Regions from separate parts of the Hyphomicrobium sp. CS1GBMeth3 genome, predicted to be linked through region 1. Evidence: riboswitches for the same ligand, from Rfam matches in the RefSeq annotation. Region 1 holds a riboswitch; the other holds the start of a gene.
The links. A riboswitch is a leader RNA that binds a small molecule or an ion and turns the genes downstream of it on or off. The one in region 1 is predicted to bind S-adenosylmethionine.
Positions count from the first base shown of each region.

Region 2: another riboswitch for S-adenosylmethionine. It lies ahead of CS1GBM3_RS12760 (homoserine O-acetyltransferase MetX); the one in region 1 lies ahead of metZ (O-succinylhomoserine sulfhydrylase).

Region 1 is NZ_FPHO01000003.1:1,333,636-1,347,998, reverse strand. Features, by position in the region: gene CS1GBM3_RS13610 (protein adenylyltransferase Fic) at 1-678, shown strand, start outside; gene leuS (leucine--tRNA ligase) at 782-3,418, shown strand; gene lptE (LPS assembly lipoprotein LptE) at 3,513-4,100, shown strand; gene holA (DNA polymerase III subunit delta) at 4,207-5,250, shown strand; gene CS1GBM3_RS13590 (adenosine kinase) at 5,354-6,355, shown strand; gene CS1GBM3_RS13585 (hypothetical protein) at 6,559-7,107, shown strand; gene argE (acetylornithine deacetylase) at 7,176-8,339, opposite strand; gene apaG (Co2+/Mg2+ efflux protein ApaG) at 8,345-8,782, opposite strand; gene metZ (O-succinylhomoserine sulfhydrylase) at 8,829-10,049, opposite strand; SAM riboswitch at 10,195-10,274, opposite strand; gene CS1GBM3_RS13565 (2'-deoxycytidine 5'-triphosphate deaminase) at 10,467-11,603, shown strand; gene CS1GBM3_RS13560 (ArsR/SmtB family transcription factor) at 11,618-11,965, opposite strand; gene CS1GBM3_RS13555 (SDR family oxidoreductase) at 12,123-12,896, shown strand; gene dapE (succinyl-diaminopimelate desuccinylase) at 13,027-14,199, opposite strand; gene dapD (2,3,4,5-tetrahydropyridine-2,6-dicarboxylate N-succinyltransferase) at 14,223-14,363, opposite strand, start outside.
Region 2 is NZ_FPHO01000003.1:1,159,423-1,173,785, reverse strand. Features, by position in the region: gene CS1GBM3_RS12805 (EAL domain-containing protein) at 1-425, shown strand, start outside; gene phaR (polyhydroxyalkanoate synthesis repressor PhaR) at 434-1,087, opposite strand; gene CS1GBM3_RS12795 (acetyl-CoA C-acetyltransferase) at 1,316-2,506, shown strand; gene phbB (acetoacetyl-CoA reductase) at 2,657-3,385, shown strand; gene CS1GBM3_RS12785 (NYN domain-containing protein) at 3,524-5,482, opposite strand; gene CS1GBM3_RS12780 (cupin domain-containing protein) at 5,677-6,114, opposite strand; gene gloB (hydroxyacylglutathione hydrolase) at 6,288-7,058, opposite strand; gene CS1GBM3_RS12770 (methyltransferase domain-containing protein) at 7,370-7,894, shown strand; gene metW (methionine biosynthesis protein MetW) at 7,898-8,527, opposite strand; gene CS1GBM3_RS12760 (homoserine O-acetyltransferase MetX) at 8,527-9,732, opposite strand; SAM riboswitch at 9,800-9,878, opposite strand; gene CS1GBM3_RS12755 (hypothetical protein) at 10,127-10,420, shown strand; gene CS1GBM3_RS12750 (hypothetical protein) at 10,449-11,261, opposite strand; gene hisC (histidinol-phosphate transaminase) at 11,668-12,771, shown strand; gene CS1GBM3_RS12740 (prephenate/arogenate dehydrogenase family protein) at 12,768-13,739, shown strand; gene CS1GBM3_RS12735 (gamma-glutamylcyclotransferase) at 13,755-14,363, shown strand, end outside.

The sequences.
Region 1 (14,363 bases):
GTCATCTACACCCCGCCCGAAGGTGAGGACGTGCTGCGGGACAAGATGACGGACTGGGAGCGGTTCATCCACGACGAGTCGGATCTCGATCCCCTGATCAAGATGGCGATCGCCCACTATCAGTTCGAAGCGATCCACCCGTTTCCAGACGGCAACGGACGAACGGGGCGCGTGCTCAACATCCTTTTTCTGATCGAGAAAGGGTTGCTGGACCTGCCGATCCTCTATCTCAGCCGGTTCATCAACGATCGGCGCAGCGACTACTACAAGCTTTTGCTCGAAGTGACGACCGAGCAGGCCTGGGAGCCTTGGATCCTCTACATGCTGAATGCCGTGGAAGATATGGCGACTTGGACGCGCGGCAAGATCTGGGCGATCAAAGCGCTGATGCACGATACGGTTCGATACGTTCAAGTGGCCTTGCCGAAAGTCTACAAAAGAGAGCTGGTGGAGCTGCTCTTCGTTCAACCTTATGTGCGGATCGGCGATCTGGTGGAGGCTGGGCTCGGCACCCGCAAGACGGCGGCCGGGCATCTCAACCAGCTGATCGCCGCCGGCGTTCTGCGCGAGGAGAGGGACGGGCGGGACAAGCTCTTCATCAACATCCGGTTCTTCGAGCTTCTCATGAACGACAGCAACGAGTTTGCGCCGTTTCCGGCGGTGCCGGACGGGAAATGACAAGTGGCTCGGGACGTGGCCCTTCGGGGCGGCAGTCCGCGCCTTGACCGCACCCCTCCTTTGCGCTCAATACCCGGCTACTTTCGGACAGAGACAAAAACCCATGGCTACCGAACGGTACAACGCGCCCGCGCGTGAAAAGCATTGGCAGAAGGTGTGGGAGGAGGGCGAGATCTTCCGCGCTTCCGACGACCGCGACCGGCCGAAGAGCTATGTGCTCGAGATGTTCCCGTACCCGTCCGGCCGCATCCACATGGGCCACGTGCGCAACTATGCCATGGGCGACGTGGTGGCCCGCTTCAAGCGGGCGCAGGGCTTCAACGTGCTGCATCCGATGGGCTGGGACGCGTTCGGCATGCCGGCTGAAAACGCTGCCATCGAGCGCAAGACGCATCCCGCGACCTGGACCTACGCCAACATCGAGACGATGAAGGGCCAGTTGCGTTCGATGGGCTTGTCGCTCGACTGGAGCCGCGAGATCGCGACCTGCAGCCCGGACTACTACAGGCATCAGCAGAAGCTATTCCTCGATCTTCTGAAGAAGGGTCTCGCCTATCGCAAAAGCTCGAAGGTCAACTGGGACCCGGTCGATCATACTGTGCTCGCCAACGAGCAGGTGATCGACGGTCGCGGCTGGCGCTCGGGCGCGCTCGTCGAGCAACGCGAGCTCACGCAGTGGTTCTTCAAGATCACTGCATACTCCGATGAGCTGCTCGACGCGCTCGGCACGCTCGACAAGTGGCCGGAGAAGGTGCGCCTGATGCAGGCGAACTGGATCGGACGTTCGGAAGGCATGCTGGTGCGCTGGGCGCTCGATGCCAAGACGGCGCCGAGCGGCCATAGCGAGCTCGAAATCTACACGACGCGACCCGATACGCTGTTCGGCGCCTCCTTCATGGCGATCGCGCCCGACCATCCGTTGGCCAAGGCGGCGGCCGAGAGCAATCCGGAACTGGCGGCTTTCTCTGAAGAATGCCGGCGCATGGGAACGTCTGTGGCCGATCTCGAGTCGGCCGAGAAGCGCGGTTTCGACACCGGCATTCGCGCCGTGCATCCGTTCGACAAGGACTGGCAGGTGCCGGTCTACGTCGCGAACTTCATTCTGATGGACTACGGGACGGGCGCCATCTTCGGCTGTCCGGCCGGCGATCAGCGCGACCTCGATTTCGCGCGCGCTTACGATCTACCGGTCATTCCCGTCATCCTGCCGCCGAGCGCTGATGCCGAAGGTTTCACGCTCGGTGACACGGCCGTCGACGGCGACGGCACGATGATCAACTCACGCTTCCTCGACGGGCTTTCGACCGAGGATGCATTCGAAGAGGCGGCGAAGCAGCTCGAAGCGGCCAAGCTCGGTGGCAAGCCTGTCGGACAGCGCAAGGTCAACTATCGCCTGCGCGACTGGGGCATCTCGCGGCAGCGCTACTGGGGCTGTCCGATCCCCATCATCCATTGCGAGAGCTGCGGGATCGTGCCGGTGCCGGCCAAGGATCTGCCGGTCAAGCCGCCGGAGGACGCGACCTTCGATAAGCCGGGCAATCCGCTCGACCGACATCCGACGTGGAAGCATGTGGATTGTCCGACCTGCGGGAAGCCCGCCAGGCGCGAGACGGACACGATGGACACGTTCGTCGACAGCTCCTGGTACTACGTGCGCTTTACGGCGCCGCACGCCGACAAGCCGGTCGATACGGACGCGGCGAACTACTGGCTGCCTGTTGATCAATACATCGGCGGGATCGAGCACGCGATTCTGCACCTGCTCTATTCGCGCTTCTTCTTCCGCGCGATCTCGGACTCGGGGCACGGGACCAAAAACCTGCGCGAGCCGTTCGCGGCGCTCTTCACTCAGGGCATGGTCACGCACGAGACCTACAAGTCCGAGGGCGGCGCGTGGCTCTTGCCGTCGGAGATCCGGTTTGAGGGCGAGGGCAGCGCGCGGCGCGCGGTCGAGGTGACGACGGGCAAGCCTGCCGTCGTTGGCTCCATCGAGAAGATGTCGAAATCGAAGAAGAACCTCGTCGACCCGGACGACATCATCGAGGGTTGGGGCGCGGACTGCGCGCGCTGGTTCATGCTCTCCGACAGCCCGCCCGAGCGCGACGTGGTGTGGACCGAAGCCGGCATCCAGGGCGCCGGCCGCTTCATCCAGCGCGCCTGGCGCGTTGTCGACGATCTTGCGGAGAAGGCTGCACTGCGCGGGACGGTTCAGCCCGCCACGTTCTCCGACGAGGCGCTGGCACTCCGGCGCGCGGCCCACAAGGCCACCCACGCCGTGGCGCAAAGCATCGAGGCCCTGCGCTTCAACGTGGCCGTGGCCCAGATCTATGAATTTACCAATGTGCTCTCGGCCGCGCTTACCAAGTCGGGTGCTTCCAGCAAGACGAGCGAAGACTTCGCCTGGGTTCTGCGGGAAGCCGGCGAACTATTCGTGCAGATGATCGGTCCAATGATGCCGCACCTTGGCGAGGAATGCTGGGCGCGGCTCGGATACAACACTTTGTTGGCCAATCAGCCTTGGCCGGCAGTGGATGCTGGGTTGCTCGTTGACGATAAGATCACCATTGCCGTACAGGTGAATGGCAAGCGCCGCGACGAGCTTTTGATCGCGCGCGACGCTGCGGAAGACGAGGTCAAGGCGGCCGCCCTCAAGCTCGATCCCGTGGTACGGGCGCTCGATGGACGTCAGCCTAAGAAGATCATCGTCGTGCCGCAAAGGATTGTGAATGTCGTTGCCTAGGGCGTTCTCGCCCAGGTCATTGAAGGGGCCCGGGTTTTACGCTTCGGATTGATAAGGTCCGGCGGGGAAAACGGGGTCGGGGGCAGGCGGGCTCATGCGTTCGAGCGTCGGCACACTAAGCGCTTTGGACCGGAAGGCTGGCCGTCTGTATGGCGGCTTGCGGACCGCGTCGCGCCTCGTGCTGGCCGCAACCCTGGTCGCACCTCTCCTGGCCGGCTGCGGCAACGGCGGTTTCCGCCCGCTTTATGGTGGATCTGCAATCGGTGGTGCTCATGCTGACGAGCGCCTGGCACGGGTCTCGGTGGCGACCATTCCCGGTCGCGTCGGGCAGCAGATTCGTAACGAGCTCATCTTCCACGCCACCGGCGGTGGCGGCGAGGTCGTTCAGCCCGACCTGCGGCTCGAAGTGGCCATCCGCGAGAGCGTGACCTCCACGCTGGTCCGCGTCGACGGTGAATCGGGCAGCCAAGTCTACAGCGTCGAAGCTAAGTTCCGGCTCGTGCGTGTCTCCGACAACAGCGTGGTTCTGACCGGTACGAGCTACGGCCGCGCAGCCTTCGAGCGCAATACGTCGATCTTCTCCAACGTGCGGGCGCGCGAGGATGCCGAGAACCGCGCCTCCAAGGTCGTCGGTGAGGATCTCAAGGCCCGGCTTTCCGCCCATCTCGCGAGCGCGGCTTAGCGCGCCCTCCCTGCATTTCGATGCAATGCGCCTGCGCTTTGCTCTATCGTGCCGTCTCCAGACAGCACGTTTGATTTCTTAGGCATTCCGAGGCGCTCATCTCTCCATGGTTGCCGTCAAGGCGCATCAGGCCCAAGCGTTCGTCTCCTCTCCCGATCCCAAGATCCGCGCCGTGCTGTTCTTCGGGTCCGACGCGGGGCTTGTCGGCGAACGCGCGCAAGCGTTGGCCAAGGCTTCGGCGGCGCGCTTCGATCCGCCAGGCGAGCTGATCCGGCTCGATGATGCCGATCTCGATAGCGACCCTGACCGGCTCGTGGTCGAGCTTGGCACAGTGCCGATGTTCGGCGGGCCGAAGATCGTGCGCACGACGGCGAGCCGAAAGGTGACGGCCGCGGCGCTGAAGCCTCTGCTCGAGGGCGGTGGGCTCGAAGGCATGCTGATCGTCGAAGCGGGGAATCTGCGCCCCGATGAAGCCATGCGCACGCTGTTCGAGAAGTCGCCGCTGGCGGCGGCGGTCGCGTGCTATGCGGATGCGGCGCAGGACCTTGAGGGTCTGATCCGCGAAATGGTGCGAGAGGCCGGCGCGAAGATCAGTGCAGACGCGAGCCAAGCGCTGGTCGAGCGGCTTGGCGCCGACCGGGCGCTGTCGCGCGGTGAGATCGAGAAGCTTCTGCTCTATGTGGGCGGTGGCCGCGAGATCGGCATCGAGGATATCGAGGCCGTGGTTGGCGACGTCTCGGAGCTTGCCATCGAGCGCATCACCTTCGCGGCGGCGGCCGGGCAGATGCAGCGGGCCGTGGCGGAATGCGGCCGCGCCGTCTCCGCCGGGGAGAGCCCGCAGGCGATCATTGCCGCCACGCAGCGGCATTTCCAGCGGCTGCACCGGGCGCGGGCCACGGTGGACCGGGGCAGCTCGCTCGACGACGCGCTGCGCCAGATGCGCCCTCCATTGCACTTCAAGCAGAAGGACGCGTTCGCTGCCCAGTGCCGGATGTGGACCACGCCGCGGCTTACCGAGGCTTTGAAGCGCATTTCGACGGCGGCGCGGTCGGCACGCCTTGCGGGCGGCCTCGACGAGCCGTTGGCGGAGCGGCTTCTGATGGGGCTCGCCATGCTGGCCCGGGAAGGGCAGGCCGGGCGGACGAGGTAAAGTGCCTCGCCTCCGGCGGTGCGCGGCGCGGGCGCGTTGCGCAGGCGGGCTCTATGCCTATAGTGCGCGCCTTACCTCAGCGCGGTCACGGAGATACAACACAATGCCCGGCACGCAATTCGATGTGGTCGCGATCGGCAACGCGATCGTCGATATCCTTGGCCGCTGCGATGATGCCTTCCTCGATCGCCACAGTGCTCCCAAAGGGCATATGCGCCTCGTCGATTCCGCGACCGTCGACACCCTCTATCGGGAAATGGGGCCTGCCGTCGAAATCTCGGGTGGTTCCGCGGCCAACACGGTCGCCGGCGTCGCTTCGCTCGGCGGACGCTCGGCGTTCATCGGCAAGGTCAGCGAGGACGAGTTCGGCCGCATCTTCCGCCACGACATCAGTGCGGCGGGGGTGACGTTCAAAACGCCGGCGGTGGCAGGCTCCGATCGCGCGACGTCGCGCTCGCTGATCCTCGTCACGCCCGACGGGCAGCGGACGATGAACACCTTCCTCGGCATCAGCACCGATCTCGACCAGGGCGAGGTCGATCCGGAGATCATCAAGGCCTCGAACATCGTCTATCTCGAGGGCTATCTGTTCGATCGGGATGAGGCCAAGGCGGCGTTCCGGCAGGCAGTCGCGATCGCCAACGATGCCGGCCGGCGCGTGGCGCTCACCCTTTCGGACTCTTTCTGCGTCAACCGGCACCGGGCGGAGTTCCTGGCGCTCATTCGTTCCGGCATTGGTATCCTGTTCGCCAACGAAAGCGAGATCCTGGCCCTCTATGAGACTGCGAGCTTCGACGAGGCCATGAAACACGTGGCCCGCGACACCAGGCTCGCCGTGCTGACGCGCAGCGAGAAGGGCTCTGTGATCGTGTCCGACGGCACGCCGGTGCTCGTTTCGGCCGAGCCGGTTGCCAAAGTCGTCGATACCACTGGCGCCGGCGATCTTTACGCGGCGGGCTTCCTCTATGGGCTGGCGCGCGGTTTCGATTTCAAGGCGGCCGGGCAGCTCGGCAGCTTCGCCGCGGCCGAGATCATCGGGCAGATGGGTGCCAGACCGGAAGTGAAGCTCTCGCATCTCGCCCGCATGCGCGGTTTTATCGATTAATGGCGGGCACTTCGGCGGGTGCGTCTTTGCTCTGCGAAAAGACCCGCTTTGTTCTCGAGACATACAAGGCAAAGAATCTTTTTCGCAACATTTCTCAATACAACCCCGCTTCTCTTTGTCTGGCTTTGGTTTTTCTCCTTGGCATCCGGGAGCGAAATTCATCAAGATTCATTGCATTCGAATCGTGATGGATGGACCCGGATATGCCTTCTGACTATGCGCGCCGCGGCCGACCCAGGGGCAGCGGACTCGACGATCGCGTGCAACTGCGCAGGATCGCCGAGCTTATCGAGGCTGATCCGGGCCTGAGGCCGACGACGGCGATCAAGGCCCTCGGCGTGTCCGATCCCTCAACAATTCGCAGGCTAAGAGACAAGCTCAAGACCGAGATGAGAGGTGCTCCTCAGGGCGCACACAGCGGCGGATGCCGCATAGGTTCGGCAGAGATGCTCGAAGCCCGCCGTCAGGCGGTGCCTGCACAACGCGGTACCAACCTGGGCTCGGCTGCCTCCGGCGGCCTTGCCCAGGTGGTTCCCGCGACCATGTCCGAAGCGCAGCTCTCCTGGTTCACACGGTGGTGTGCGTTCGGTCTCTACGCGGTCTCGTCCACCGCAGAGGCTCAGAGGGCCATGATGGACGAGTTTTTCCGCGTACCGGAGGTAGCGTCGGCGTTGCGTGAGCAGATCCGGTTGAATGAAGTGGCGAAAGCGTTCTGTCCCAAGCGTTCGGAGATCCGAACCACTCTCCACTAAAACAAGACCTTCAGGCCGCCCCCCAAAGCGGCCTTTTTTCATGGGCGACGAAGAGGGCGATGCGGCGCTTACGTCTCGGCCCAGTCGGCGAGGCGTTCGAGGAACGCGAGGCAGCGGTCGATCTCCGAGATCGCGATCCATTCGTCCGCCGTGTGGGCCTGTGCGATGTCGCCCGGTCCGCAAACAACCGACGGCATGCCGCCCACCTGAAACAGCCCGGCTTCGGTGGCGTAGGACACTGCGCTCGTCGCGTTCTCTCCTGCGAGCTTCAGTGCCAGTGCCACGATGTCCGAACTCTGCTCGGCGGCGAATGGCGGCACGCGATTGGCCTGCCGAATTTCGATGGCCGCCTCCGGCGCGATGCGGCGCATGGCAGGAAGGCATTCGGTCTCGGCGAACTCGACGAGGCGGCGCTCGATGGCGTCGATGTCGAGGCCGGGCATGGCGCGGATATCGAACACGAAGCTGCAGGACGCCGGCACGATGTTGGCTGCGATGCCGCCTTCGATCTCGGTCACCTGTAGTGTCGGGTAGGGTGGCGTGAAGCGCGGATCCGGCGGCAGGTCTGCCAATTCGGCTTCGATCTCGCTCAGCTTGCCGATCAGGCGCGCGGCAGCGGCGATGGCGTTGACGCCGAGATGGGCCATGCTCGAGTGGGCAGCGTGGCCGGTAATGCTCACATTCCAGCGCACCGGGCCTTTGTGGGCATCGACGACAGCCATCGATGTCGGCTCGCCTACGATCACCGCGCGCGGCTTCGGCAGCCGGTTGCCGAGCTCTGCGATCATCGGGCGGACGCCGATGCAGCCGACCTCCTCGTCATAGGAGAAGAGGATGTGCATCGGCACTTTCAGGGAGCGGCGCTTCAGCTCCGGCACCAAGGCCAGCACGCAAGCGAGATAGCCCTTCATGTCGGCGGTGCCGCGCCCGTACAGGCGGCCGTTCGCCTCGCGCAAGGTGAAGGGATCGCTGGTCCAAGCGGCAGGATCGGCGGGGACGACGTCGGTGTGGCCGGACAGGCCGATGCCGGGAACGTCCTCGGGCCCGATGGTTGCGACCAGGGATGCCTTCTCGCCATCCTCGGTTGGAACCAGATGGGATTCGACGCCGTGTTCGGAGAGGTAGTCCGCGACGAACGCGATGAGCGCACGGTTCGATTTGTGGCTCGTGGTGTCAAAGGCGACGAGACGAGCCAGGATCTCGATGGCGGAGGAGGATGTCGTGGCGGGCATTGGCCTTAGTTCACGCTGCGCGTGGCGTAGGGGCTGTCGAGGGAGAACGCGGGAATGGCGACATCGAACAGGCGCCCGCTCTCGTCGACCATCTGGTAGCTACCAACCATGATACCCGAGGGCGTCGAAAGCGGACAGCCGGAGGAGTACGTGAAGGATTGGCCGGGCGGAATGACCGGCGTCTGGCCCACGACGCCCGGGCCGCGCACCTCCTCCGTTTTTCCGTTGGCGTCCGTGATGCGCCAGACGCGGCTTTTGAGTTGGACGGTGCGGTCGCTCTCGTTGGCGATCTCGATGGTGTAGACCCAAAAGAAATAAGCTTCGTCCGGCGTCGATTGCTCGTCCGAGTATTCCGGGGTGACGCGGATGCGAATGCCGTGCGTCACCTGCTCGTATGGGGTCTCGTCGTTCACGGGATGGTCCGTATCTGCCTTCGCGAGCATTACCACGGGCCGGCGCCGCGGCGTCAATGGTCTTGCTCGCGGAAGGTCAGGCCGAGCGGGCGGCGGCGACGGCTGCCTCCAGATCGGCTGCGAGGTCGTGCTCGTTCTCGAGGCCGACCGACAGGCGCAGCATGCCGTCGGTAATGCCAAGCTCGGCGCGGGCCTCGGGGCCGATGCGGAAGTGCGTCGTGGTTGCCGGATGGGTGATGATGCTCTTCGCATCGCCGAGGTTATTGGAGATCAAGATGATCTTGAGCGCGTTCTGGAGGCGGAAGGCCGCCTCCTTGCCGCCTTCGACCTCGAACGCGATCATCTGTCCGCCACCGGTCATCTGCTTCCTGGCCAGTGCGGCCTGCGGATGGTCGGAGCGGCCGCAATAGATCACGCGCGAGACGCCCTTCAGCTCGGCGAGGCGGTCGGCGAGGAAGGCAGCCGCGGCGCTCTGAGCCTTGACGCGGATCGGCAGCGTCTCGAGGCCCTTCAGCATGACCCAGGCGTTGAATGGAGAGAGCGACGGGCCGGTCTGGCGGATGAAATCCTGCAGGTGATCGGTCAGGAATTTCTCGCTGCAGAGCACGGCGCCGCCGAGGCAGCGGCCCTGGCCATCGATGTGCTTCGTCGCCGAGTAGACGACGACATCGGCGCCATGGGCGAGCGGACGCTGCAGCATCGGCGTTGCGAAGACATTGTCGACGACGGTTTTGATGCCATGCTCGCGTGCAAGCGCGCTGACCGCTGCGATATCGACGAGGTCGAGCGTCGGGTTGGCCGGCGTCTCGAAGAAGAAGCCCTTCGTGTTGGGCCGGATCGCAGCCTTCCAGGCGTTGATATCGCGGCCATCAATCAGCGTCATGGCGATGCCAAAGCGCGGACACAGCGTCTCGACGATGTAGCGACAGGAGCCGAACATGGCACGGGCGGCGACGATGTGATCGCCGGCGGAGAGGAACGACAGCAGGCCCGCGGTGACGGCGGCCATGCCGGTTGCGGCGGCGCGCGCGACCTCGGCTCCCTCGAGAAGGCGGAGCCGCTCCTCGAACATCGAGACGGTCGGATTTGCGAAGCGTGAGTATTGGAAGCCCGGGTCCTCGTTCTTGAAACGGGCCTCGGCCTGCTCGGCGGACGTGTAGACAAAGCCCTGTGTCAGGAACAGCGCTTCCGAGGTTTCGCCAAAGCCGGAGCGCAGCGTGCCGCCGTGGACGAGTTGTGTCTCGGGGCTCCAGCTTGCGGGATCGGCGGAAATCGGGGCTCTGTTGTCTTGTGCCATGGCGGCATACCTCGCGCGTCGGGGCTTTCGCCCGCATGTTCCGGCCGTGGAGTCAGTCGCGAGCACAGGCGCCCGCGCCGACAGCGGCCAATAAAAAACCCGGCTGTCCTCCCCGCCTCCAATGAGCCAGGGCGGACCGGTCGCCGGGTCACGCGCATGGGCCATTTTTAGCGAGTTATTTTACGTGGCTGCAAGCCGGCCGGCCAAATCACCACGATCCCGTTGTCATGGTCCAGAGGGTCCAGACGGGATAACAGCCGGATTAGACCCTTCCGCCTCTTGGCGTCAAGGGGCCGTTCGTCTAGAGCGGGCATGCTGCCCGCATTAGATCGTGAGTTGGGACAATGATTCATGCGCAGGATGGGTAGGATCCGGTGCGATCATGGTCTAGGGCGGTCGAGAGCAGGAGTTAACGCAATGCCCCAAGCGTCGAAAATCGCTGAGTCGGAGGCGATCTCGCCCGGTGGCGCCGCAGCCGCTGGCGGCATTCTCCCCGTGCAAGCGATCCGCGAGCTGATCGCGGCCGGGGCGCTCAAGAGCGAAGCCGTGTGGGATGCGGGACAGCTTCAGCCGGCGAGCGTGGATCTGCGTCTTGGGCCGCGCGCCTATCGCGTGCGTGCGAGCTTCCTTCCTGCTCCGGGTGGGCGCGTCAGCGAGCGCCTCGAGGACCTTAAGCTGCACGCCGTCGATATCGAGAACGGGGCGGTGCTCGAGACCGGGTGCGTTTACGTCGTGCCGTTGCTCGAGAGTCTTGCGTTGCCGCAGGCGATTGCTGCGTCGGCCAATCCCAAGAGTTCGACGGGGCGGCTCGACGTGTTCACGCGTGTCATCGCCGACGGTGTTCCGGCTTTCGATCTCGTGCCGGCCGGTTATGCCGGTCCGCTCTATGCCGAGATCTGCCCGCAGACCTTCCCCATCGTCGTGCGTAAGGGCTCGAAGCTGTCGCAGCTTCGCTTTCGCGAGGGCAATCCGCGCGAGACCGATGACGGGTTGAGGCAGCTGCAGGCGCGGGAGACGCTGGTCTCGGGCGGCAAAGCGGATATCCACGACGGCATCGCGCTGTCGGTCGATCTCGCCGGCGATGGTGCGGGCCTCGTCGGCTATCGTGCGAAGAAGCACACGGGCGTGGTCGACGTCGATGCGCCGGGGGCCTGCGCGATCGCGGATTACTGGGAGCCGGTGCGCGCGGACACGCACCGCAGGCTGATCCTCGATCCGGACCAGTTCTACATTCTCGCCTCGAAAGAGGCCGTGCACATCCCGCCGACGCATGCGGCGGAGATGATGCCGTTCAACCCGCTGGTCGGCGAGTTCCGCGTGCACTACGCGGGGTTCATGGATCCCGGCTTCGGGCATTCAGCGGCGGGTGGCGCCGGCTCGCGTGTGGTGCTCGAAGTGCGCTCGCATACGGTGCCGTTCATTCTCGAGGATGGGCAGATCATCGGCCGGCTCGTCTACGAGCGCATGGCCGAGGTACCCGAGATCCTTTATGGGCGAGATGTCGGTAGCAACTACCAGGCGCAAGGCCTCAAGCTCTCGAAGCATTTCCGGTAGCTCGCAGGCCGCGATCAGCCGTTGCGCGGTTCCTCGTCCGGGCACTTGAGCGGCTTGGCGGCGGCCAGGATGGCGCCGACGACGCCCGGAAATTTCTGCTCGATCTCGTTCAAGCGCAACGAGTTCACGACCTCAGTGCCACGCCGCTCCGAGCAGATGAGGCCCGCCTCGCGCAAGATCTGAAAGTGATGAGACTGCGTAGACTTCGCGAGGTGCGCGGGTGCGGCCGATGAGCAGTTGAGCGGGCAATCGCCGTTGACTAGGCGGCGCACAATCTCAAGCCGCACGGGATCGGCGAGCGCGTAGAGCACGCTCTCGAGCTTCAAATCCTCGGTCACCGGATGCACGAACGGTCGTTTCATAGCATCCGATATGGCAGCCACGCTGTTCTAATTCAATAGTTCGATAGTCTTGAACTTCGGAATCGGAGCCCTATTTGAGGTCTCGACCGGGGCGCGACGCTTTACGCCCCGCGACACAGCGTTGGGTCAACAGGCTGAGGGATATGGAGAATTCACAATGGTGCGTCCCCTTGAAGGTAAGATTGCAGTGGTTACGGGTGCGAGCCGCGGCATCGGCCGGGCAATTGCGGAGCGTCTGGCCGGTGACGGTGCGCTCGTCGCTATCCATTACGGACGAAGCAAAGGCGCGGCCGACGACGTCGTCGCCGGCATCACGGAGAAAGGGGGTTCGGCGTTCGCCGTCGGAGCCGACCTTGCCGCCAAGGATGGCGTGAAGCAGCTTTTTGCGGCGCTCGACACTGGGCTTCGGGCGCGCACGGGCTCGACGCAGTTCGATATCCTCGTCAACAATGCGGCGATTGCGCCGTTCGCGGATTTTGCGAGTACCACCGAGCAGGTTCTCGATGAGATTTACACGGTCAATGTGCGCTCGGTGTTTCTTGCTACGCAGGAGGCGACAAAGCGGCTGCGAGACGGCGGGCGCATCGTCAACATATCGAGCGGCGTTGTGCGCACGCCTGTAACAGACGCGGCAGCCTATTCGGCGCTCAAGGCGCCAATCGACAATCTCACGAAGTTGCTCGCGCATGATCTCGGACCACGCTCGATAACTGTGAACGCGGTCGCGCCCGGCGTGATCGACACGGACATGGCAGCGGCATTTGCACGTGATCCGGCAGCCGCCGAATTCGTAAAGAGCAAGCAGGCACTGAAACGGATCGGCAAGCCCGAAGATATCGCGGACGTTGTTGGCTTCTTGTCTGGCCCCAGCGGGCGCTGGGTCACGGGGCAGATCGTCGAGGCATCTGGCGGGTCGGTGCTGACGTTCTAGTTTCGAGAAGACGAACAGCCCGGCCCTTGTCCGGGTGACGGAGCGTTGCGGCCGCCGGCTTCCCTGTCCCCCAACGGCGGCTGCCTTTCCCCCACCCCGACGTTCCGTCACCTCGGCAAGGGCCGGGTGTCTACTTGGTTGCGAAGTACACGGCGAGGAAGCGCTGGTAGATCGCGGTCAGGCGCGCGAGATCGTCGAGCGGAACGTGCTCGTCGACGGCGTGGATCGTCTTGTTGACGAGGCCGAATTCCACGACCGGGCAGACGTCCTTGATGAAGCGCGCGTCCGACGTGCCGCCGCCTGTCGTGAGCGCCGGTGTGCGCCCGGTCTCGGCAACGACGGCAGCGCTCAGCGTTTCGACGAGCACACCGGGGCTGGTCAGGAACACATCGCCGGTGCCGGCAAACGTGATGTCGTAGCTGGCGCCGATCGTGGCGGCTGCGGCCGCGCACTGCTCGCGCACCCAGGCTTCGATTGTCGGGCGGCGCCAGGTGTCGTTGTAGCGAATGTTGAGCGTAGCGCGCGCGTCCGCCGGAATGACGTTACTGGCACGGTTCGGCACCGAGAGCACCGTTACCTGCAAGTTCGACGGCTCGAAATGCTCGGTGCCTAGGTCGATCTCGGTGGACGACAGCCGATCGAGAATGCGCACGAGCTTCGGGATCGGGTTGTCGGCCTTCTGCGGGTAAGCCGCGTGGCCCTGGCGGCCGTGCACGACGATCTCTGCCGTTACCGATCCGCGGCGGCCGATCTTGATCTCGTCGCCCAGAGCCTCGGGATTCGAGGGCTCGCCGACGATGCAGGCGTCGAGCGTTTCGCCGCCCGCCTTCAGCCAGTCGAGCAGCTTGGCCGTGCCGTTGATCGAGGGGCCTTCCTCGTCGCCGGTGATCAGGAGCGAGATCGAGCCCTTCGGCTTGCCGCCGTTTTCCGCGAGATGGCGCAGGGCAGCCGAGACGAAGCAGGCCACGCCACCCTTCATGTCGACAGCGCCGCGGCCGAACAGGTTTCCGTCGCGTATCTCTCCCGAGAACGGCGGCACGGTCCAGGCATCGATGTCGCCTGCGGGAACGACGTCCGTGTGGCCCGCGAACGAAAGGTGGGGGGCGGTGTTCCCGATGCGTGCGTATAGGTTCTCCACGTCTGGCGTTCCGGCCTCGCGGAAGGTCAGGCGATGGCACGTGAACCCCGCGGGCTTCAGCACGCTCTCGAGCAGCGAGAGCGCGCCGCCCTCGTCGGGCGTTACGCTTTCACAGCGGATCAGCGCTTGCGTCAGTGCAACGGGGTCTCGCGGATCGAGGGCCATGGGATCGCCTTCATGCGCTCGGCTCAGTCGCGCAGCAGCTCATTGATCGAGGTCTTCGAGCGGGTCTTCTCGTCGACGCGCTTCACGATGACGGCGCAGTAGAGGTTCGGCCCCGGCTCGCCATTGGGAAGCGGCCTGCCTGCCATCGAGCCCGACACCACCAC
Region 2 (14,363 bases), 170 kb from region 1:
TCGCGGCAGGGTGCTCGGATATCCATTCTCGCCTCATCGTGGAGGTGACGGAGACGGCCACCATACGCGACTTCGATGTCGCTCGCGCCTTCTTCGATAGGCTCCGCGCGCTCGGGTGCCGGATTGCGCTCGATGACTTCGGCGCCGGCAATACGTCGCTTCGCCATTTGCGGGTGCTCAACCTCGATATCCTCAAGATCGACGCGGCGCTGCTCGCGGGCCTGCCGGACGATCCACGCGCACGTGCCTTGGCCAAGTCGGTCATCGACATGGCCGAGGGGCTCGGGCTCGAGACGGTGGCGGAGTGGGGTGGAGACGAGGCGGGCGCGTCATTTCTCGAGGCGGCGGGCGTCACCTACCTGCAGGGGTTTCTTTTTGGCGCGCCCGTGTCGGTCGAAGAGCTCAAGTCGAACGGGCGGATTTAACCCGGCAGCTACTCGCGGTCCTTCGCGAGGCGGTCGATGCGCTGTTGCATTGCGGAAAGCTGCGCCTTGAGCTCGTCGAGTTCGGCCTTGGGAGCCTCGCCCGGTGTGCCGCCGCTGCGTGCCGCATCTTCGTTGGTCTTATCGTCCCTCTTGCCCTGGCTTGCTGCACCGCCGAAGGAGGTCCACATGGCCATCGCCTGCTCGAACATTGCCATGTTCTTGCGTGCTTGGTCCTGGTAGGCCTCGAACGCGGCTGCGGGATTGGCGAAGGCGCTCGCGAACATGGAGCGGAATTTCTCCTGCTCCTTGACCAAGGCCTCGAGACTGAACTGGAGATAGCTCGGCACCATGGTACCGATGTTGTCGTCGTAGAAGCGGATCAGCTGGCGCAGGAACGGGATCGGGAGCAGCGTCTGTCCGCCTTCGCGGCTTTCCTGCTCGACGATGATTTGCGTCAGAACCGCATGCGTGAGGTCGTCGCCGGACTTGGCGTCGTAGACGACGAAGTCCTTGTCATTGCGGACCATCTGCGCGAGGTCTTCGAGCGTCACGTACGTGCTCGTCTCGGTATTGTAGAGCCGACGGTTCGCGTACTTCTTGATGACGACCGCTTCTTTTTTCTCAGGCTGCGGGTCGGATTTGTTGAGCATCGGCTGGGCCATCAAAATAACCTCGTTGCGGTGCGTCATCGTAGCACAGGCTGGTCCGTCGCTTCCAGACATAAGTGCACTTCCGTCGCCAAAGTTCGCGGCGAAAGAGCCAATTGCGGGCGCCGATGCGCTGCTGCTATCGTGATTTGTGGTCGCCCGGTCGTTGATGCATGTCAAAGACGGTGCGTTAACCTCAAAGCCAAAAAACGCCCAAGATTGCCCCCCGAGGAGGAAGCTCGCATGAGTGCGGACAGCACAACAATCGTCATCGCCGGTGCCGCAAGAACACCTGTCGGATCTTTCAACGGTTCGCTCGCGAGCTTGCCTGCGCATGAACTCGGCAAGGTGGCTATTACAGCCGCGCTCGAGCGCGCGAACACACAGCCGGGCGATGTCTCCGAAGTCATTCTCGGCCAGGTTCTCACGGCCGCACAAGGACAGGGTCCTGCGCGGCAGGCCTCAATCGCGGCGGGCATCCCGGTCGATACGCCGGCGTGGAGCGTGAATCAGATTTGCGGCTCGGGCCTGCGCGCCGTCGCGCTCGGCGCGCAGCAGATCCAGACTGGCGATGCGACGATCGTCGTTGCGGGCGGCCAGGAGAGCATGAGCCGCTCCGTGCATGCGGCTCACATGCGTGACGGTACCAAGATGGGCGACGTGAAGTTCGTCGACACCATGGTGAAGGATGGCCTGTGGGATGCCTTCAACAACTATCACATGGGCACGACGGCCGAGAACGTTGCGCGGCAGTGGCAGGTGTCGCGCGCCGAGCAGGATGCTTTCGCTGCGGCTTCGCAGAACAAGGCGGAAGCGGCTCGAAAGTCCGGCAAGTTCAAAGATGAGATCGCGCCTGTCACTATCAAGGGCAAGAAGGGCGACGTTGTCGTCGACACCGACGAGTACATTAAGGAAGGCGTGACGGCTGAGGGTATTTCCAAGCTGCGCCCTGCTTTCGATCCGAAGGAAGGCACGGTCACGGCTGCCAATGCGTCGGGCATCAACGACGGCGCAGCCGCTGTGGTGCTGATGACGGCCGAGGAAGCGGCGAAGCGTGGCGTGAAGCCGCTCGCGCGCATCGTGTCGTGGGCGACCTCGGGTGTCGATCCGTCGATCATGGGCACGGGGCCGATCCCCGCCTCCAAGAAGGCGCTCGAGAAGGCCGGCTGGAAGATCGAAGACCTCGATCTCATCGAAGCCAACGAGGCGTTCGCTGCCCAGGCCATCTCCGTCAACAAGGGCCTCGGCTGGGATACGGACAAAGTGAACGTCAACGGCGGCGCTATCGCCATCGGCCATCCGATCGGCGCATCGGGCGCGCGCATCCTCGTCACGCTGCTGCACGAAATGCAGCGGCGCGACGCCAAGAAGGGCCTCGCCACGCTCTGCATCGGCGGCGGCATGGGCGTTGCCATGTGCCTGGCCCGCGACTGAACCAATGCACTTCGCTCCCTTCCCACTCACGTGGGGAGGGGGCCCCTACCCATTTGCACTGTTACACTTTGCTGGCTCGCCGTAGTGCGAACGGGGCGCTAATTCCATCACCGAAATCAATTAGAAACCGGCTCTAGGGAGATTCTATTCATGGCGCGCGTCGCTTTGGTTACTGGGGGTACGCGTGGCATCGGCCACGCCATCTCGATTGCACTCAAGAACAAGGGCTATCGCGTTGCTGCGAACTATGCCGGGAACGATGCCGCGGCTCAGCAGTTCCAGGCCGAGACCGGCATTCCGGTCTACAAGTGGAACGTCGGCGATTACGATGCCTGCACAAAGGGTGTCGCCGAGGTTACCAAGGCCCTCGGCCCCATCGATGTTCTGGTCAACAACGCCGGCATAACGCGCGACGCGATGCTGCATAAGATGACGCCCGAGCAGTGGCGCGAGGTGATCAGCGTCGACCTCGACTCCGTCTTCTACATGAGCCGGCTCGTCATCGACACCATGCGTTCGCGCAGCTTCGGCCGCATCATCAACATCTCGTCGATCAACGGCCGCAAAGGCCAGATGGGCCAGACCAACTACTCGGCGGCCAAGGCCGGCATGCACGGTTTCACCAAGGCGCTCGCCTTCGAGACGGCCGCGAAGGGGATCACCGTCAACACCATCGCACCCGGCTACATCAACACCGAAATGGTCGCTGCCGTGCCGAAGGAAGTGCTCGACACGAAGATCATTCCGCAGATTCCGGTTGGCCGTCTTGGCGAGGCCGAGGAGATCGCGCGCGCAGTAGCGTTCGTTGCTGCTGATGACGCGGGCTTCATCACTGGCGCGTGCCTCGACGTCAATGGCGGTCACTACATCGCGCTGTAATAAGCGCACGCCGCCTTTCAATTTAAAGGCCGCGGAGGGAAGCCTCCGCGGCCTTTTTCATTTGCGACACGCGATGGAGACGAAAAAGCCGGCGACCTGATAGGCGCCGGCTTCTCAATTCGTGTTGCGTGCGATGGATCAGCCGCGCAGACGCGAGCGTACGATGCGTGGGAACTCGTCTTCCTCCGCTTCGCTGCCAAACGGCGAAGCCGGTTGCACGCCTTGCGACGACCAGCGATCTCCGCTCGGTTGCTGCGGAGCGGGTGCGCCGTAGCCCTGCGGTTGCGCGGCCGGACGGTTCGGAACCGGTGCCTGCTGCTGCGCGACGCCCTGTGCCAGGCGCTGCGACGCCGGCGCGCCGCCGAACCAGGCATCGATCAAGTCGATCTCGTCGGCCGACAGATTGAGGCCCTGTGAGCGGCAGCGTGCGACGACGAAGTTGCGGAAGCGGCTCGCGAAGAGATTCGCGGACGCGCCCTGCTCGAACCACGGGTCGGCCTCGCTCACGACCTCCAGCACGAACCGCACGTCGTCGCGACGTACCTCGAGGCCCATCTCTCGCGCCCGCTCGACGATGTTGATCAGAGTCTGTTGACCGGAAAGATTGTTGGCGGAGATCTCCACGGCCATCACCTCGAACAGCACGCGGTACTCCGGCGGCGAAAGTGGCGGGGCCTGGCAGGCCTCGTGAATGCGCGCGATCGACTGCTGGATCTGGGATGCTTGATCGGCCGTGCGGGTGACCGGCTGCCGGGGCGCAGGGGCTTCGGCGCGGGGCGGCGCTGCAGCAGGGATGGCGAGCGGCGCGCGATCCGGCGGCGGCGCAAAGAACCCGGACTGGCCGTAGGCCGGCGACGCAGGCGGCGCCTCGGGACGGCTCTGCTGGGGTGCGCTCTGCTCCGTGCGGGGATAAGCCGGGACGGCGCGCTCCTCGCGGGTCGGTGCAAAGCGCGGATCATCGAAGCGCGGTGCGGGGCGCTGCTCCGTACGAGGCTCGCGGTCGAGCTGCGGGCGCTCAGCGCGCTGCGGCTCCAGCGCCGGTTCGGGTGAACGCTGGTCGCGTGCGTAGTCGGCGCGGGCTTCGGTGCGTGCCGGCTGGGACGGTGCATCGAAGCGCGGATCGTAGCGCTCTTCCTGCACCTCGATACGGCGCGCGGGCGGTGCCGGCTGCTGCTCCGTGCGCACTTCGGGCCGTGCCTCGATCTCGCGGGCGATCTGGCGCGTCGGCTCGTAGGCGAAGTAGGGCGGCTGATCGGTCAGCTTGATGTCCTTTGGCAGCGCGCGGGCGAGAAGGTCGCGGAAGCTGCCGGCGCCGCCCCAGGCCGAGCCCACGGTCTTGTCGTGGCCAAGGGTGCGCACAGCGCGATCGGCGAGCGCCTCCAGCGGCACGGGCTGGCCGGCCGAGCGGACGGTGCCGGCCACCTCGTTGACGATCGACTTGCGCATCGTCTCGAGCTCGGCGGAGGACGGCTCACGCAGCGTGCCGCCGGACTTGACCTCGTTGTCGATGCGTCCTTCGAGCAAGAGCGCGATGAGATCGGCCTCGCGCACTTCGCCGTCGCTGATGGCGGTGTAGGGCTGAGCGGTGTGGTCGTTGGCGAATACGACCGTGCGGCGGGCGTGAGCGCGGAGGCGATGCAGAACGGGGGTGAAGTCGGCGTCGCCAGAAAGCAGGATGAACTCGTCGAAGCGCGTCTCGTGGTTGAGCACGTCGCGCACGTCCATCACCATGCGGATGTCGGCGGAATTCTTGAGCTGCGCGGTCAGCGGCGGGCAGTCGACGACCTCGAAGCCCGCGCGCAGGAAGTGGTGGCGCACGAACGGAAACGAGTTCATGTCCGTCGAGTTATCGGATGCGTTGCGGCGCGGAACAGGATTGCCGTAGCAGCGGCTCATGACGATGCGGCGCTGAGCGTTGAGCGGGGTGCCGTTGGTCGGCGTGATCAGGCGTCCGCTCTCGATCTCGCGCAGCCACAGCGCGGCATCCTTGGCGAAGCGCTTGGCCGCTTCCTCGTTCTTCCGTTTCAGCGACAGGTAAATGTTGTCGTAGTCGACGAATACCGTACTGAGAACAGTCCCGGTGGACTCCACCTTCATTGTCTGCAACCCCCGCTGCGCGCACACTTTTTCTCAACCGATTCGCACTCTTCACGAGTCGTGTTTGAGCGGCAAGCGTAGGGCGGACCCGGTCCCCAAGAATTGCTCGAAGACGTGCGAAAACAAAGCGTTTCGCACCTTTCGCTCTTGCAATGAGTGGTGGAAAACTCGGCGCCGCCCCGGTTGGGCCGTGTTCAGCTTTGAGGCTCGGGCACGCGCGGCTCGAATCCGGGGGCGGCGAGCTCGAAACCGTCGAACTCGAATCCTGGGGCCACCGTGCAGCCGACGAGCGTCCAGGCGCCGAGGGACCAAGCCTGCTGCCAGTGTCCCTTGGGCGCGATGCCTTGTGGCCGGTCGCCGTCGATCACGGCGGGGCCCAGTCGCAGCGTCGTCTTAGTGCCTTCGGGCGGCGCGACGGCGAGTATGAGCGGTGCGCCAGCGTACCAGTGCCAGACCTCGACCGCATCGACGCGGTGCCAGCGCGAGACCTCGCCCTCGCGAAGCAGAAAATAGATGGCGGTCGAATGGGCGCGGCCGTTCGCCGGGTCGGCGTCACGGAAGGTTTCGCGGTAGTGCCCGCCTTCGGGGTGCGGCTTGAGCCCCAACTCGGCGATGATGAGATCGGCGTCCATCGGCGGCCCTCTTTCGGATCAGGGGTATGCTAGTCGACCCGTGCTCTCGAGTCTTTCCGCATTTTGTTGAAGCGCGAAAGGGCCTGGTTTCCTCTTTTGCCGTGCTTCCTGGGTAAGACCGGTGTCTTACCTCTTACAAAGGTTCGCGGTGTTGCGGCGGATTCGAAGGCAGATCAAAAGCGGTTCTTGCGCTCGCGGAGGTTGGCGAAGACCTTCCATGCCGGCGCGTCCGGCAGCCCCACGTGCGTGCGAATGGCCTTCTGGTCGGCGCGCAGAAACACGTTCGTTTCGAGCTCGAGATCGACGCGTGTCGGCAGAGTCGGTTGGCCTGCGGCGCGGGCGGCCTCGGCACTTGCCAGGTGCTCGGCCAGGCGCGCGTTGCCGGGCTCGATGGTGATGCCGAACTTGCCGTTCGCGACCGTGTACTCGTGTCCGCAATAAAGCGCCGTATCGGCCGGCAGGCGTACGATTTTTCCGAGAGACGTCCACATCATCTCCGCCGTGCCCTCGAGCACGCGACCGCAGCCCATGGCGAACAATGTGTCGCCGACGAAGGCGACCTTGGCGTCCGGCAGCCAGTAGGAGATGTGGCCCAACGTATGTCCCGGGGTGTCGAACACCTGTATCTTGAGTGTTCCGAGGCTTAGAACGTCAGGCTCCGTCACGCCGCGATCGAGGCCCGGGATGCGCACTGATTCGGTTTTGGGACCGATCACCTCGCAGCCCGTTTCCTCTTTCAGCACCGGAATGCCGCCCGTGTGGTCGGCGTGGTGATGAGTGACGAGAATATGCGTCAGGCGCCAGCCGCGCGCGTTCAGCGCGTCCCTGACGGCCGCCGCGTCGGGTGCATCAACCGCAATCGTAACGCCCCCTTCCGCATCGTGGATGAGGACGCCATAATTGTCTTTAAGGCACGGGAATTGATGAATCTCAGCTTGGGCCATGTTCCTATGCGACCCGCCTGCGCTGATGCCGACTGGATCCAGCCGCAAGCTAGTCTCGCGCCCTTGCCATTTCAATGCCGGCTGGGCGAAATAGGTCCCATAACTCGAACCCCTTGAGGCGAATGCATCCGGACGTCGCATCTCTGAGGGATTTTTACTCCACGCCTCTGGGTCAGATCGCGCGGCGTCTTCTCGCGCGCCGCATCCGCGCGCAATGGGGGTCCGCGGCCGGCGAGACGATCGCCAGCTTGGGGTTCGGCACTCCCTTTCTCGGTGCCTATCGAGGGGAGGCGCGTCATCTGGGGGCGTTCATGCCATCCCGACAAGGGGCGCTGATCTGGCCCGCCGGCGGGCCGATCCTGTCGACGCTGGTCGAGGAAGATCAGCTGCCGCTGCCGGACAACTCCGTCGATCGCCTGCTCGTGGTGCATTGCCTCGAGGTGGCCGAGAGCGTGACGCCGCTGATCCGCGAGTTGTGGCGCGTGCTCAAGCCCGAGGGGCGGCTATTGATCGTGGTGCCGAACCGGCGCGGGCTTTGGGCGCACGTGGACACGACGCCGTTCGGTTACGGCAGCCCCTATAGTCGCTCGCAGCTCGACAACCTGCTCACGTCCTGTCTTTTCTCGCCGGTCACGTTCGGGACGGCGCTGCATCTGCCGCCGTTCGATCGCGGCATCGTGGTCCGCTCCGCGACGGCGTGGGAGCGGGTGGGCACGCGTATGTCGCCGGGGCTTGGTGGTGTGCTCCTTGTGGAAGCGCGCAAGGAAACCGTGGCGCCAATCAAGGGTCTGCCCGCGCGCGCCAAAGCGCTGCGCGTGCTGGTTCCGATCCGGTAGGGCTCAGCGGCGCTTCAGCTTGAACACGGCCTTCTCGCCGAGCAGATTCTGCAGCGACAGCGAGTTCTTGATCGGAAGGCGCTTGCCCTGGCTGTTGAAGGCGACCGCATCCTCGACCTCGGCATCGACGAGCGAGACCAGGTCCACGAAGTCCTTGATCGTGCAGAGGTGCGCGTCGGCCGTCGCGTACCATGGCTCCGGCAGGTTCGGCGTTACGGGCATGCGGCCGGTGAGCAAAAGCGCGGCGCGCACGCGCCAATGGCCGAAGTTCGGGAACGAGACGATCGCATGACGCCCGATACGCAACAGGTTCTCCAGCACGGTCTTGGGATCGCGCGTGGCCTGGATGGTCAGCGACAGCACCGCGTAGTCGAAGGCTTGGTCGGGATAGTCTGCAAGGTCGCTGTCGGCGTCGCCCTGGATGACGGACAGGCCGCTTTTCACGCACAGGTTGACCTTCTCGCGTGACAACTCCACGCCGCGGCCGTCGACGCCCTTGGTTTCGGCGAGCAGCTTCAGAAGCGCGCCGTCGCCACAGCCGACATCGAGCACGCGGGAGCCCGGCACCACCATCTCCGCGATCAAGAGATGGTCGGCCCGCTGCTCGCCCGAGAACGGTACGGCCTTCTGCATCAGGCGAGCCCCCTCTTCGCCGCGGCGGCGCCGATAAAGCCGCGCACCGTTGCATGGAATTCTGGCTCGTCGAGCAGGAACGCGTCGTGACCCTTGTCGCTCTCGATCTCGACGAAGGAGACGTTGGCGGCGACGGCGTTGAGCGCGTTGACGATGGCCTTGCTGTCGCGCGTCGGATATAGCCAGTCGCTCGTAAACGAGACGACGCAGAACTGCGTCTTGGTGCCGAGAAACGCGTTCGCGAGCTTGCCTCCGTGCGCGGATTCGAGGTCGAAGTAGTCCATGGCGCGCGTGATGTAGAGATAGCTGTTGGCGTCGAAGCGATCGACGAACGTCGAGCCCTGGTAGCGCAGATAGCTTTCAATCTTGAAGTCGGCGTCGAACGAGAATGATCGCGCTTGCCGATCCTGCAAGTTGCGGCCGAACTTGCCCTGCAGCGCCTTCTCGGACAGATAGGTGATGTGCGCGGCCATGCGCGCCACCGAGAGGCCGTTCTTGGGAACGACACCGTGCTCGTAGTAGCTGCCGCCACGCCAGCCGGGATCGGCCATCACCGCCTGTCGGCCGACCTCGTGGAAGGCGATGTTCTGGGCCGTGTGCCAGGGCGCGGTCGCGATCGGAATGGCGGTTGCGACGCGCTTCTTCTGCCGTGATGCCCATTCCAGCACCTGCATGCCCCCCATGGAGCCGCCGACCACCGAAAACAGCTCATCGATGCCGAGGTGATCGATGAGGCGCACCTGTGCGTCCACCATGTCGCCGATGGTGATGACGGGAAAATCGAGGCCGTAGGGCTTGCCGGTCTTCGGGTTCAGGGAGGCGGGGCCTGTCGAGCCCATGCAACCGCCAAGGATGTTTGGGCAAATGACGAAGAAGCGATCAGTGTCGATTGGCTTGCCGGGGCCGACCAGGGTTTCCCACCAGCCGGGCTTGCCGGTGACGGGGTGCGCGCTCGCGGCGTGCTGGTCGCCGGTCAGGGCATGGCAAACGAGGATCGCGTTCGATTTGTCGGCGTTGAGCGTGCCATAGGTGTTGTAGGCGATGGTCAGCGGCGCGATTACCTGGCCGGATTCGAGGCGTAGAGCCGCGTCGTCGGGAAATACAACAACGGGGCTCGAGGGGCTCAGGGCCTCGGAGCGCCGCGGCTCGTCTTTCTCGCCGATCGTCTCATCCTGTCCTTCGGACACCGCGTCGGGTGCGCCCATGCATCGTGCTCCCGGCCCGCTCGTGCGGGCTTTCGACACCGGCCTTGAGACCGGCCCACCAAATATGTTCGGGTGCGCGACGGCCCATTTAGCGAGTTATTTTACGTGGCTGCAAGCCGGCCGGCCAAATCACCACGGTCGAAACGAGTTCTCAATATCGGAACTTTCCGGCCAGGGTCAAGGCCGCGCCCTCAGGGCGCAGCCGCGAGAAGGGCAGAAAGGGCCGCCCGGTTAACGGCGCCTCAATGCGTTGGGGCGAAGCTCAAGGGAACTTCACCTGCCGTAAACAGGTTCATTCCGTGCACGGCAGGACGGCGTTCCGAAAGACACACTTGGGCGGCGATCTTACCGCCCCGCATCGACATTCCCCCTTAAATTGGGTTAGGTTAGGCGCATGAAAAATCTCGGTCTCGTCAAACTCGTCATGGCCGCGGCTTTGTTCGCGTTGCCGATGGTTCCAGCGCCGGCCTTTGCTCAGTCCGGAGCTAAGGAAAAGCCGCTGCGCGGTGTCGTGCGCCCGATGCCGAAGCGCGGCGGGTACTCCTACAAATATCTGCAGGGCACGGACACGCGGAAGTTCAACGATCCGACGTACGGCAGCCAGACGACCGCCGGGCCGTTCGACAGCGGCTTCTTCTTCTCGTCGCCAGCTCGGCCGAATGGCGGTGACAGCCCCTACATGCAGTAGGCGGATGGGCTGGCTTGGCCCGGCCCTCCTACGACACTTCTCCGTTGATCGAGAAAAAGACGCTGGTGGAGCCTTCCCACTTGGTGCCGGTCGGCGATGTGATGATCGCCGAGAATACCATATAGCCTTCGACGTAGTTGAACTCGTCCCAGAGCTTGGGTAGGGGCAGGAACTTGAACGCTACCCGCCGGCACGAGTCCTCGAAGCGCACGTACTCGAGAACCTGACGATACGTGGCGTCGACCGTGCAATCGTAGTTGCCGGCTTCGGCGCCGCGCGCGTATTCGACGTTGACCTCGCCCTCCAATGGGCTCGGTCCGTTTCGAACGAATTTGAACGACTTCGGAGCCGCATCATCGAGCCCGACGACTCCGAGTTCGTTGTCTGCTTTTTTGCTCGAGAGCAGGCCCGACGCGCCGCCGCTGAACAGGTATCCGATCAGGAAGCCTAGGGCCAATCCAGCCAGCAAGAACAGGGCATCGCGTAGAATTGGGCGCCCGCCTCGTGGTGCATCGGCGCGGAAGTGCTCCTCCTCCCGCGGCTGGCTCGGTTGGGGCCTTTGCGGCGGCAAGGAGGGCTTCTGAGCCCGCGCGAGGATGTTCGGCACGTCCCTGGTGGGCTGCCTGCCGAACCATGCGCTCTGCTCAGACAGAATGCGAGACGCGGCCTCGTCGAACGCGGCCAGCGCATGCAGGCGCCCTTGCTCGTCGTAGGCGGGATTGGCGACGACCTGCTGCCAAAGCGCGTTGCGCTCGCCGTGGACCAGCTGTTCGAGCTGCGCCGGATCGCCGGGCTGCGAGGCCAGAACCCTGTCCCTCAAATAATCGTAATACGTCGCCATCCCCTCTCGCGCCGTTAGCGGTCCGACCCTGTGCGATGCTTCAACGTACAGCCTGCTGCGTTGCACATGTGTTAGTGCAAGCAGGCGCAGGGGATTACGACAATTTTCCGGGCCGACAGAATGCTTTGGGCCAGATATGCCGCCCTGCGACGATGAGGCGTGGAATACTTCCCTTAGGGGTGAAGCGGCTGGGGGCCTTGGGTGGCGCGCTATCCGTGAGGATAAGGTGCTTATTCGCATATACAATTTTAGATAGTCGGCGTTCCTGCCCCCCGATCTGGCGGCCGAGTTGGCTGGCTAGGCTCTATCTGCGCTTAAACCTTTGCGCTTTTGCCGGCCCGTCGGTATCACGGGGCCTCGCCGCGCCACCGCGGCTCGTTCCACCACCGTCCCCGGAAGCCCCGCCATGGCCGCCTCTGCCCCGAAGCCCCGTCCCGGTGTTCTCGACATCGAGGCCTACGTGCCGGGCGAAGCCAGCGTTCCGGGTGGGGTCAAGCCGATCAAGCTCTCCTCGAACGAGACGCCGCTGGGGCCGAGCCCCAAGGCCGTCGCGGCGTTCTCGGCTGCGGGGGCCGCGCTCGAGCGCTATCCGGACGGCAATGCCACGGAGCTGCGCCACGCCATTGCGCGCCGTTTCGGGCTCAACGCGGACCGCATCGTCTGCGGCGCGGGTTCCGACGAGCTGATCAGCCTTATCGCGCATGCCTATCTCGGCCCCGGCGACGAGGGTCTCTACACCGAGCACGGCTTCCTGCTTTACCGCATCGTGATCCTGGCGGCGGGCGCGACGCCGGTCGTCGCCCCGGAGACCGATCTCAGGGCCGACGTGGACGCGATCCTGGCGCGCGTCACGGAGCGCACGCGCGTCGTGTTTCTCGCCAATCCGAACAATCCGACCGGCACCTATCTCTCGATCGACGAGGTGCGCCGTTTGCGGGCTTTGCTGCCGTCGAACGTGCTGCTCGTGCTCGATGCAGCCTATGCCGAGTACGTGCGCAAGAATGACTATGAAGCAGGTGTCGAGCTCGTCGCCACCACCGAGAACACGGTGATGACGCGCACGTTCTCGAAGATTTTCGGGCTCGCGGGCCTGCGCATTGGCTGGGCCTACTGCCCGGCCGCCGTCGCGGACGCGCTGAACCGCATTCGCGGCCCGTTCAACCTGTCGGTGCCTTCGATCGCCGCCGGTGCCGCCGCGATGGACGACTGGGGGCACATCGAGGCGGCCGTCCGCCACAACGACGAATGGCTACCATGGCTCACGGCCGAGATCGAAAAGCTCGGTCTCAAGGTGACACCGAGCGTCGCCAATTTCGTCCTCGTGCATTTCCCGACCGAGCCGGGGCGCGATGCGGCGGCGGGTGACGCGTTCCTCAAGTCGCGCGGCATCATCCTGCGGCGTGTGGCGGGCTATGGTTTGCCCGGCGCCCTGCGCCTCACGATCGGCACCGAAGCCGAGAACCGAAAGGTCGTCGATGCGCTTGCCGCTTTTGTCGGAGCGCGCGGATGACGAAGGTAAAACGCACATCAAAGGTCATGTTCGATCGCATCGCGCTGATCGGCATCGGGCTCATCGGCTCTTCGATCAGCCATGCCTGCCGCCGCGCAGGGATCGCAGGCGAGATCGTCGGCTCGGCGCGCACGCCGGCTACCGTCGAGACGGCGGTGAAGCTCGATCTCATTTCTGAAGGCTATGTGACGGCCGCGGAAGCGGTCGAAGACGCGGATCTCGTCATCCTGTGCACGCCGGTGGGGCTCTGTGGGCCGATCGCGAAAGAGATCTCGCGCAACCTGAAGCCCGGCGCGATTCTGACGGATGTCGGCTCGGTCAAGGCCGCCATCGTGCGCGACGTCGCTCCGCACGTGCCGGAGGGCGTGCATTTCGTGCCCGGGCATCCGATCGCCGGCACCGAGCAATCGGGCCCCGAGGCGGGCTTTGCGGAGCTGTTCGACGGGCGTTGGTGCATCCTGACGCCGGAGCCGCATACGGACGGCAAGGTTGTCGAGAAGCTCACCGCGTTCTGGGAGGCGCTCGGCTCCAAGGTCGAGATCATGACGCCCGAGCACCACGACCTCGTGCTTGCCATCACCAGCCACGTTCCGCACCTCATCGCCTACAATATCGTCAACACGGCCGCGCATCTCGAACGGGTGGCCGACCGCGAGGTGATCAAGTTCTCGGCCGGAGGCTTCCGCGACTTCACGCGCATCGCCGCCTCCGATCCGACGATGTGGCGCGACGTGTTCCTCAACAACAAGGAGGCGGTACTCGACATGCTCGGCCGCTTCACCGAGGATCTGACGGCGCTGCAGCGGGCGATCCGCTTCGGCGACGGTGACATGTTGTTCCGCACCTTCAGCGAGGCGCGGACGATCCGGCGCGGCATCATCCAGGCGGGGCAGGACACGGCGGCGCCGGATTTCGGGCGCCCGCATACAAGCGAGCCTGGGCTTGCAGCGGACAAGAAGAAGTCCTAGCCGGGGAGCAGCTTGATGCCGGTCGAGCCGGCCGAAACCTGGGTGTTCGGCTACGGGTCGCTGATGTGGAACCCGGGCTTTCCGTTCGTGGAAGCACAGCGCGTGCGGCTCGTGGGCTATCATCGCGCCTTCTGCATCTACTCCATTCACTACCGGGGCACGTTGCGGCAGCCGGGGCTCGTTCTCGGGCTCGATCGCGGTGGCGTGTGTGAGGGCATGGCATTCCGGCTGGCGCCCGAAGCACAAGATGCGGTTGTGCGGTATCTGAGGCGCCGCGAGCTGATCTACGGCGTCTATCGCGAAGCCCTGGTGCCGGTTGAGCTTCACGGCTCGCCGCGCACGGTGTGGGCCATAACCTACATCGCCGAGCGCTCGCATCCGGCCTATGCGGGCTCGCTGCCGCTCAAGCGCGAAGCGGACCTCATCCGCCGCTCGGCTGGCTTTGGCGGCACCAATCTCGAGTATCTCGCAAGCACCATCCGCCACCTCAAAGAGCTCGGCATTTACGAGCCGCGGCTCGCGCGGCTTGCCACGCTCACGGGGCCGTTGGCGGCGCGTGCGACGGGGGATGGCAACGAGGCCGCGTCTAGCGCCGTGGCGCTGAGGCGGGCATGGGCGGCTCGG